3 regions of the Viridibacillus sp. KH_047 genome follow, and region 2 is predicted to be linked to each of the others. Evidence: a T-box and tRNA genes for the amino acid it is inferred to sense, from the RefSeq annotation. Region 2 holds a T-box; the other regions hold tRNA genes.
What was found. A T-box is a leader RNA that pairs with one kind of tRNA and senses whether it is charged. The one in region 2 lies ahead of ileS (isoleucine--tRNA ligase), so its partner is inferred to be a tRNA-Ile.
Positions count from the first base shown of each region.

Region 1: it encodes a tRNA-Ile, which carries the amino acid that the T-box ahead of ileS (isoleucine--tRNA ligase) is inferred to sense. The anticodon was not compared.
Region 3: it encodes a tRNA-Ile, which carries the amino acid that the T-box ahead of ileS (isoleucine--tRNA ligase) is inferred to sense. The anticodon was not compared.

Region 1 is NZ_CM174479.1:565,602-568,733, reverse strand. It holds rRNA gene AC3IS5_RS02845 (23S ribosomal RNA) at 1-1,406, opposite strand, end outside; tRNA gene AC3IS5_RS02840 (tRNA-Ala) at 1,503-1,578, opposite strand; tRNA gene AC3IS5_RS02835 (tRNA-Ile) at 1,593-1,669, opposite strand; rRNA gene AC3IS5_RS02830 (16S ribosomal RNA) at 1,766-3,132, opposite strand, start outside.
Region 2 is NZ_CM174479.1:2,174,568-2,177,699, forward strand. It holds gene ileS (isoleucine--tRNA ligase) at 1-1,168, opposite strand, end outside; T-box leader at 1,223-1,462, opposite strand; gene AC3IS5_RS10875 (DUF3977 family protein) at 2,118-2,318, shown strand; gene AC3IS5_RS10880 (hypothetical protein) at 2,361-2,504, opposite strand; gene AC3IS5_RS10885 (S16 family serine protease) at 2,592-3,132, opposite strand, start outside.
Region 3 is NZ_CM174479.1:104,599-107,730, forward strand. It holds rRNA gene AC3IS5_RS00555 (16S ribosomal RNA) at 1-1,182, shown strand, start outside; tRNA gene AC3IS5_RS00560 (tRNA-Ile) at 1,279-1,355, shown strand; tRNA gene AC3IS5_RS00565 (tRNA-Ala) at 1,369-1,444, shown strand; rRNA gene AC3IS5_RS00570 (23S ribosomal RNA) at 1,541-3,132, shown strand, end outside.

The sequences.
Region 1 (3,132 bases), 1.6 Mb from region 2:
GCCTCGGCTTAGGTCCCGACTAACCCTGAGCGGACGAGCCTTCCTCAGGAAACCTTAGTCATTCGGTGGACGGGATTCTCACCCGTCTTTCGCTACTCATACCGGCATTCTCACTTCTAAGCGCTCCACCAGTCCTTCCGGTCTGACTTCACAGCACTTAGAACGCTCTCCTACCACGGACATCTAAGATGTCCATCCACAGCTTCGGTGAATTGTTTAGCCCCGATACATTTTCGGCGCAGCGTCACTCGACCAGTGAGCTATTACGCACTCTTTAAATGATGGCTGCTTCTGAGCCAACATCCTGGTTGTCTAAGCAACGTCACATCCTTTTCCACTTAACAATTACTTTGGGACCTTAGCTGGTGGTCTGGGCTGTTTCCCTTTTGACTACGGATCTTATCACTCGCAGTCTGACTCCCGTGCATAAATCACTGGCATTCGGAGTTTGTCTGAATTCGGTAATCCGGGATGGACCCCTAGTTCAAACAGTGCTCTACCTCCAGGATTCTCTATCACGAGGCTAGCCCTAAAGCTATTTCGGAGAGAACCAGCTATCTCCAGGTTCGATTGGAATTTCTCCGCTACCCACACCTCATCCCCGCACTTTTCAACGTACGTGGGTTCGGGCCTCCAGTAAGTGTTACCTTACCTTCACCCTGGACATGGGTAGATCACCTGGTTTCGGGTCTACAACCACATACTCATTCGCCCTATTCAGACTCGCTTTCGCTACGGCTCCGTCTTCTAAAACTTAACCTCGCATGTAATCGTAACTCGCCGGTTCATTCTACAAAAGGCACGCTATCACCCATTAACGGGCTCTAACTACTTGTAGGCACATGGTTTCAGGATCTATTTCACTCCCCTTCCGGGGTGCTTTTCACCTTTCCCTCACGGTACTGGTTCACTATCGGTCACTAGGTAGTATTTAGCCTTGGGAGATGGTCCTCCCAGATTCCGACGGAATTTCACGTGTTCCGCCGTACTCAGGATACACTCAAGAGAGAATGAACTTTCAACTACAGGGCTGTTACCTGCTCTGGCGGGCCTTTCCAGACCGCTTCATTTAACTCATTCCTTTGTAACTCCATATAGAGTGTCCTACAACCCCAAGAGGCAAGCCTCTTGGTTTGGGCTATTCCCGTTTCGCTCGCCGCTACTCAGGGAATCGATTTTTCTTTCTCTTCCTCCAGGTACTTAGATGTTTCAGTTCCCTGGGTCTGCCATCAAGACGCTATGTATTCACGTCAAGATACTGCTCCATTACGAACAGTGGGTTCCCCCATTCGGAAATCTCCGGATCAAAGCTCACTTACAGCTCCCCGAAGCATATCGGTGTTAGTGCCGTCCTTCTTCGGCTCCTAGTGCCAAGGCATCCGCCATGCGCCCTTAATAACTTAACCTAAAAGTTAGTTATTAAGCCTAAAAAACTTAATAATAAAAAATGTGTTACTTAATTTGCTTCAATGTCGTTTTATCCAGTTTTCAAAGAACAATATTGGTGGAGCCTAGCGGGATCGAACCGCTGACCTCCTGCGTGCAAGGCAGGCGCTCTCCCAGCTGAGCTAAGGCCCCAAAAAGAGAAAATATGGTGGGCCTAAATGGACTCGAACCATCGACCTCACGCTTATCAGGCGTGCGCTCTAACCAGCTGAGCTATAGGCCCCTTTTAGGAAAATATATAATTGAAGTATAAACCTTCAAAACTGAACGCAAGACGTTAATCGACAGATCCAAGATCTGTTTCCGTAATAATCCTTAGAAAGGAGGTGATCCAGCCGCACCTTCCGATACGGCTACCTTGTTACGACTTCACCCCAATCATCTATCCCACCTTCGGCGGCTGGCTCCATAAAGGTTACCTCACCGACTTCGGGTGTTACAAACTCTCGTGGTGTGACGGGCGGTGTGTACAAGGCCCGGGAACGTATTCACCGTGGCATGCTGATCCACGATTACTAGCGATTCCGGCTTCATGTAGGCGAGTTGCAGCCTACAATCCGAACTGAGAACGATTTTATGAGATTAGCATACCCTCGCGAGTTAGCGACTCTTTGTATCGTCCATTGTAGCACGTGTGTAGCCCAGGTCATAAGGGGCATGATGATTTGACGTCATCCCCACCTTCCTCCGGTTTGTCACCGGCAGTCACCTTAGAGTGCCCAACTTAATGATGGCAACTAAGATCAAGGGTTGCGCTCGTTGCGGGACTTAACCCAACATCTCACGACACGAGCTGACGACAACCATGCACCACCTGTCACCAATGTCCCCGAAGGGAAAACTCTATCTCTAGAGCGGTCATTGGGATGTCAAGACCTGGTAAGGTTCTTCGCGTTGCTTCGAATTAAACCACATGCTCCACCGCTTGTGCGGGCCCCCGTCAATTCCTTTGAGTTTCAACCTTGCGGCCGTACTCCCCAGGCGGAGTGCTTAATGCGTTAGCTGCAGCACTAAGGGGCGGAAACCCCCTAACACTTAGCACTCATCGTTTACGGCGTGGACTACCAGGGTATCTAATCCTGTTTGCTCCCCACGCTTTCGCGCCTCAGTGTCAGTTACAGACCAGAAAGTCGCCTTCGCCACTGGTGTTCCTCCAAATCTCTACGCATTTCACCGCTACACTTGGAATTCCACTTTCCTCTTCTGCACTCAAGTCTCCCAGTTTCCAATGACCCTCCACGGTTGAGCCGTGGGCTTTCACATCAGACTTAAGAAACCACCTGCGCGCGCTTTACGCCCAATAAATCCGGACAACGCTTGCCACCTACGTATTACCGCGGCTGCTGGCACGTAGTTAGCCGTGGCTTTCTAATAAGGTACCGTCAAGGTACGTTCAGTTACTAACGTACTTGTTCTTCCCTTACAACAGAGTTTTACGATCCGAAAACCTTCATCACTCACGCGGCGTTGCTCCATCAGACTTTCGTCCATTGTGGAAGATTCCCTACTGCTGCCTCCCGTAGGAGTTTGGGCCGTGTCTCAGTCCCAATGTGGCCGATCACCCTCTCAGGTCGGCTATGCATCGTTGCCTTGGTAGGCCGTTACCCCACCAACTAGCTAATGCACCGCGGGCCCATCTAGTAGTGACAGCCGAAACCGCCTTTCAGCATTTTGCCATGTGACAAA
Region 2 (3,132 bases):
AACGCCAGCAGTGTGGGTAGCTATGCTCATACTTTTCTTTGCTAAATAACAGACCTTTTTCAGATAGCATTTTAATAATATCTACATCACAGTCTTTTACAAATTTACCTTCAAGATCAACTACCTCTGATGTATAACGACCTTGCAAGTCAACCACATTCACAAAAGATAAGCTATTTTGTTGAATAGTTTTATAGTCATCTTCACCGTAAGCCGGTGCGATATGAACGATACCGGTACCACTGCTCTCCGTTACGTATTCAGCTAAGACAACGATATGTCCTTTTTCGACAGTTGCATAATTGAATGGAGGCAAATAACGTACGCCTTCAAATTCATGTCCTTTGTGCTCACTTAGAACTTCAACATCTCCACCTAGTACTTTTTCAACTAATGATTTAGCAACAATGAAGATCTCGGATTCTTTTTGAACTTTTACATAGATTAGCTCTGAATTCATAGCAAGGGCTACGTTAGCAGGTAAAGTCCAAGGTGTTGTCGTCCATCCTAAGAAGAATTCATTTTCTTTATCAGCTAATTTGAATTTCACAGTAGCAGATAAATCTTTCACATCTTTATAACCTTGTGCGACCTCATGAGAACTTAATGATGTTTGGCAGCTAGGGCAGTAAGGTGATACACGATGTCCTTTATATAACAAATTATCTTTATGCACTTTACTCAAGATGTTCCATACACTCTCGATATAGTCATTGCTTAATGTCATATAGGGATCATCCATATCAACCCAATAGCCTAATTCTTCGGTAAATGAACGCCATTTCTTCTCGTAAGTGAAGACACTTTCCTTGCATTTGTTGATAAATGGCTCAATACCATAACGTTCAATCTCTTGTTTACCTGAAATACCTAGTTGCTTTTCAACACCAAGTTCTACAGGAAGACCGTGTGTATCCCAGCCTGCTTTTCTCTCTACTTGGAATCCTTGCATCGTTTTATAACGTGCCACAACATCTTTAATCGTTCTGCCAAATGCATGGCCTACATGGGGTAGCCCGTTTGCAGTCGGTGGACCTTCATAAAAAACAAACGGTGTGCGTCCTTCTCTTGCATCAACAGAAGCTTGAAAAGTATCTTGTTCTGTCCACAGGTTACGAATGCGTTGTTCACGCTGTACTGTATTTTCTTTACCTTCATTCGAATTCATTGATATCGCTCCAATACTAAATAATATAAAAACATACAAAAAACCCCGTCCCAAGTAAGGGACGGGGTTAACCGCGATACCACCCTAATTCTATTGAAAACCGCTCAATAGCACTCAGCAACGTACAATCATACGTGTTCCTTTTAACGGCGGACACCCGGATAGACCTACTAAATCTTCAGACTATCTTCTCAGAGAGGATCTTCACATTACACTTAAACACTGACTTGCACCGATCTGTCAGCTCTCTAGGGAATAAGATGTAACGCTACTCTTTCTCATCAACGAATTTGTATGCTTTTATTGAGAATTATCGTAACAGAACAGAAAAAAATTGTCAATAATTAATGAAGGTATCAGCATTTTAAAGAAATGAAAGAATGGAATGTTACTATTTTGTAGGTGTAGAAACTTAGACATTTAGAGTTTAGTTAAATTAGATAGAGAATATAGAAATTTAATAATTCAAAAATGAACGGACGTTTTGTAGAATTAGGCGACTGAAAATAGTGTAATGCGAAAAGGATATTATATATTCAAAATAATCTATAAATAAATCACTGAATGTAGTAGAAAGATTGAATTCACTATAGCGTTTTAGAACACAAAGATACACAAATCTATTTTTCGCGAACGCTCACAGCAACTAAAATCAGTATATAAACACTTGGAAACCATTGATAAATATGAGTTTGTAGAGGATTTTTCACTTGAATTTTTATTGCATAAATCATTCATTTTGGGGCGGATAAAGGTAAATTAAGGTAGAATATAGAGGTATTTGTCATTTTGTAAATTCAGTTTTGAAATTTGATATGTTACCATTGATTTTACAAATCTATTTTTGTCCGATAGTAAGACGACAAATACTATTTACATTAAATGATTAACAAAAATGAAGCGGTGATCAAAAATGAAATTTATTGAAATAGGAATTGGTAATACATAGATTATTAGAACAGAGACAGAATTAGAGGATGGTTCTGAATTTGAGGAGCGGGGTATAAAAGGACCGATTATTTTTGAATCGTTTTATCTTCGAATTTGGTTCTTTAAAACTGTAGTAATCCCAGATTCAAAGGAAGGATTAAAGAAGATGAAAAAGAAGCGAAACTCCCTAAAGTTAGTATTAGGTATTCAGAGTAAATAAAATAAAGACGGAAACTTCGCAAATAAGAAATCTAAATCTGGTCTACGTCTTTTTTCTATATTCTTTTAGCTCATCACGTAATTTTTTTATTTCTTCTGTTTGCTCTAGAACATTATTATTTAATCTCCTTACAGCTTCAAATACAGCAAAAACTGCGCAAATAATCATAATCCCGATAAACTCCATTTTACACCTCAGCTCCTATATTGTAGAGACACATAAAGCATCTTGTATTGCTTATAAGCAGCATGTAGGATGCCTTAAATATATTGTTCAATTACTTTTATCGTTTAATTCATTAATTAGTAGAACCGCTTCATCTATTTGTGCGACATCAAGAATTTTTATGTTTAAGTTTAGTTTCTTTCGTATTTCCATAGCTTCTTTTCTATTTGCACTTGGTATGATCATCAATGAAAAGCCTGCTTTCTCAGCAATTTGCATTTTTTCTTTTAAAATCCCTATTGGTAATACGTCTCCCGTTTCGCTAATTGCACCAGTAACAGCGATCTTCAAATCATTTTGCAAATCGCCTCTCATTATAAGTCCTGTCAACGCTAAACCTAACCCAGCACTACTTCCCTCAATAGTATCGTTTTTAAAAAATTCGTTAATTCGCCCATATTCCTGTCCTAAAAATTGCTTCACTCTCATTTGATCTACGTCACTTTTTCCAAGATGGAACCAGTTCAATAATTGCCGGTTCTTGCTTCCATATAGATCCGAATGGGTGATTTTAGTAATATTTAGATAGTCCATTTGTTGTTTATTTAAAAGGTCTATAACAGCTTGTTTGTTTTCAGTGAATTGGAAA
Region 3 (3,132 bases), 2.1 Mb from region 2:
ATCTTCCACAATGGACGAAAGTCTGATGGAGCAACGCCGCGTGAGTGATGAAGGTTTTCGGATCGTAAAACTCTGTTGTAAGGGAAGAACAAGTACGTTAGTAACTGAACGTACCTTGACGGTACCTTATTAGAAAGCCACGGCTAACTACGTGCCAGCAGCCGCGGTAATACGTAGGTGGCAAGCGTTGTCCGGATTTATTGGGCGTAAAGCGCGCGCAGGTGGTTTCTTAAGTCTGATGTGAAAGCCCACGGCTCAACCGTGGAGGGTCATTGGAAACTGGGAGACTTGAGTGCAGAAGAGGAAAGTGGAATTCCAAGTGTAGCGGTGAAATGCGTAGAGATTTGGAGGAACACCAGTGGCGAAGGCGACTTTCTGGTCTGTAACTGACACTGAGGCGCGAAAGCGTGGGGAGCAAACAGGATTAGATACCCTGGTAGTCCACGCCGTAAACGATGAGTGCTAAGTGTTAGGGGGTTTCCGCCCCTTAGTGCTGCAGCTAACGCATTAAGCACTCCGCCTGGGGAGTACGGCCGCAAGGTTGAAACTCAAAGGAATTGACGGGGGCCCGCACAAGCGGTGGAGCATGTGGTTTAATTCGAAGCAACGCGAAGAACCTTACCAGGTCTTGACATCCCAATGACCGCTCTAGAGATAGAGTTTTCCCTTCGGGGACATTGGTGACAGGTGGTGCATGGTTGTCGTCAGCTCGTGTCGTGAGATGTTGGGTTAAGTCCCGCAACGAGCGCAACCCTTGATCTTAGTTGCCATCATTAAGTTGGGCACTCTAAGGTGACTGCCGGTGACAAACCGGAGGAAGGTGGGGATGACGTCAAATCATCATGCCCCTTATGACCTGGGCTACACACGTGCTACAATGGACGATACAAAGAGTCGCTAACTCGCGAGGGTATGCTAATCTCATAAAATCGTTCTCAGTTCGGATTGTAGGCTGCAACTCGCCTACATGAAGCCGGAATCGCTAGTAATCGTGGATCAGCATGCCACGGTGAATACGTTCCCGGGCCTTGTACACACCGCCCGTCACACCACGAGAGTTTGTAACACCCGAAGTCGGTGAGGTAACCTTTATGGAGCCAGCCGCCGAAGGTGGGATAGATGATTGGGGTGAAGTCGTAACAAGGTAGCCGTATCGGAAGGTGCGGCTGGATCACCTCCTTTCTAAGGATAATTACGGAAACAGATCTTGGATCTGTCGATTAACGTCTTGCGTTCAGTTTTGAAGGTTCATAAAAACCTTATATTTTTCCGAAAAAGGGGCCTATAGCTCAGCTGGTTAGAGCGCACGCCTGATAAGCGTGAGGTCGATGGTTCGAGTCCATTTAGGCCCACCATTTTTCTTTTTTTGGGGCCTTAGCTCAGCTGGGAGAGCGCCTGCCTTGCACGCAGGAGGTCAGCGGTTCGATCCCGCTAGGCTCCACCAATATTGTTCTTTGAAAACTGGATAAAACGACATTGAAGCAAATTAAGTAACACATTTTTTATTATTAAGTTTTTTAGGCTTAATAACTAACTTTTAGGTTAAGTTATTAAGGGCGCATGGCGGATGCCTTGGCACTAGGAGCCGAAGAAGGACGGCACTAACACCGATATGCTTCGGGGAGCTGTAAGTGAGCTTTGATCCGGAGATTTCCGAATGGGGGAACCCACTGTTCGTAATGGAGCAGTATCTTGACGTGAATACATAGCGTCTTGATGGCAGACCCAGGGAACTGAAACATCTAAGTACCTGGAGGAAGAGAAAGAAAAATCGATTCCCTGAGTAGCGGCGAGCGAAACGGGAATAGCCCAAACCAAGAGGCTTGCCTCTTGGGGTTGTAGGACACTCTATATGGAGTTACAAAGGAATGAGTTAAATGAAGCGGTCTGGAAAGGCCCGCCAGAGCAGGTAACAGCCCTGTAGTTGAAAGTTCATTCTCTCTTGAGTGTATCCTGAGTACGGCGGAACACGTGAAATTCCGTCGGAATCTGGGAGGACCATCTCCCAAGGCTAAATACTACCTAGTGACCGATAGTGAACCAGTACCGTGAGGGAAAGGTGAAAAGCACCCCGGAAGGGGAGTGAAATAGATCCTGAAACCATGTGCCTACAAGTAGTTAGAGCCCGTTAATGGGTGATAGCGTGCCTTTTGTAGAATGAACCGGCGAGTTACGATTACATGCGAGGTTAAGTTTTAGAAGACGGAGCCGTAGCGAAAGCGAGTCTGAATAGGGCGAATGAGTATGTGGTTGTAGACCCGAAACCAGGTGATCTACCCATGTCCAGGGTGAAGGTAAGGTAACACTTACTGGAGGCCCGAACCCACGTACGTTGAAAAGTGCGGGGATGAGGTGTGGGTAGCGGAGAAATTCCAATCGAACCTGGAGATAGCTGGTTCTCTCCGAAATAGCTTTAGGGCTAGCCTCGTGATAGAGAATCCTGGAGGTAGAGCACTGTTTGAACTAGGGGTCCATCCCGGATTACCGAATTCAGACAAACTCCGAATGCCAGTGATTTATGCACGGGAGTCAGACTGCGAGTGATAAGATCCGTAGTCAAAAGGGAAACAGCCCAGACCACCAGCTAAGGTCCCAAAGTAATTGTTAAGTGGAAAAGGATGTGACGTTGCTTAGACAACCAGGATGTTGGCTCAGAAGCAGCCATCATTTAAAGAGTGCGTAATAGCTCACTGGTCGAGTGACGCTGCGCCGAAAATGTATCGGGGCTAAACAATTCACCGAAGCTGTGGATGGACATCTTAGATGTCCGTGGTAGGAGAGCGTTCTAAGTGCTGTGAAGTCAGACCGGAAGGACTGGTGGAGCGCTTAGAAGTGAGAATGCCGGTATGAGTAGCGAAAGACGGGTGAGAATCCCGTCCACCGAATGACTAAGGTTTCCTGAGGAAGGCTCGTCCGCTCAGGGTTAGTCGGGACCTAAGCCGAGGCCGATAGGCGTAGGCGATGGACAACAGGTTGATATTCCTGTACCACCTATTTACCATTTGAGCAATGGGGGGACGCAGTAGGATAGGGTAAGCATGCTGTTGGTTATGCATGTTCAAGCAGTGAGGCGTGAAATGAGGCAAATCCCATTTCTATAACGTTGAGCTGTGATGACGAGGACGTATGTCC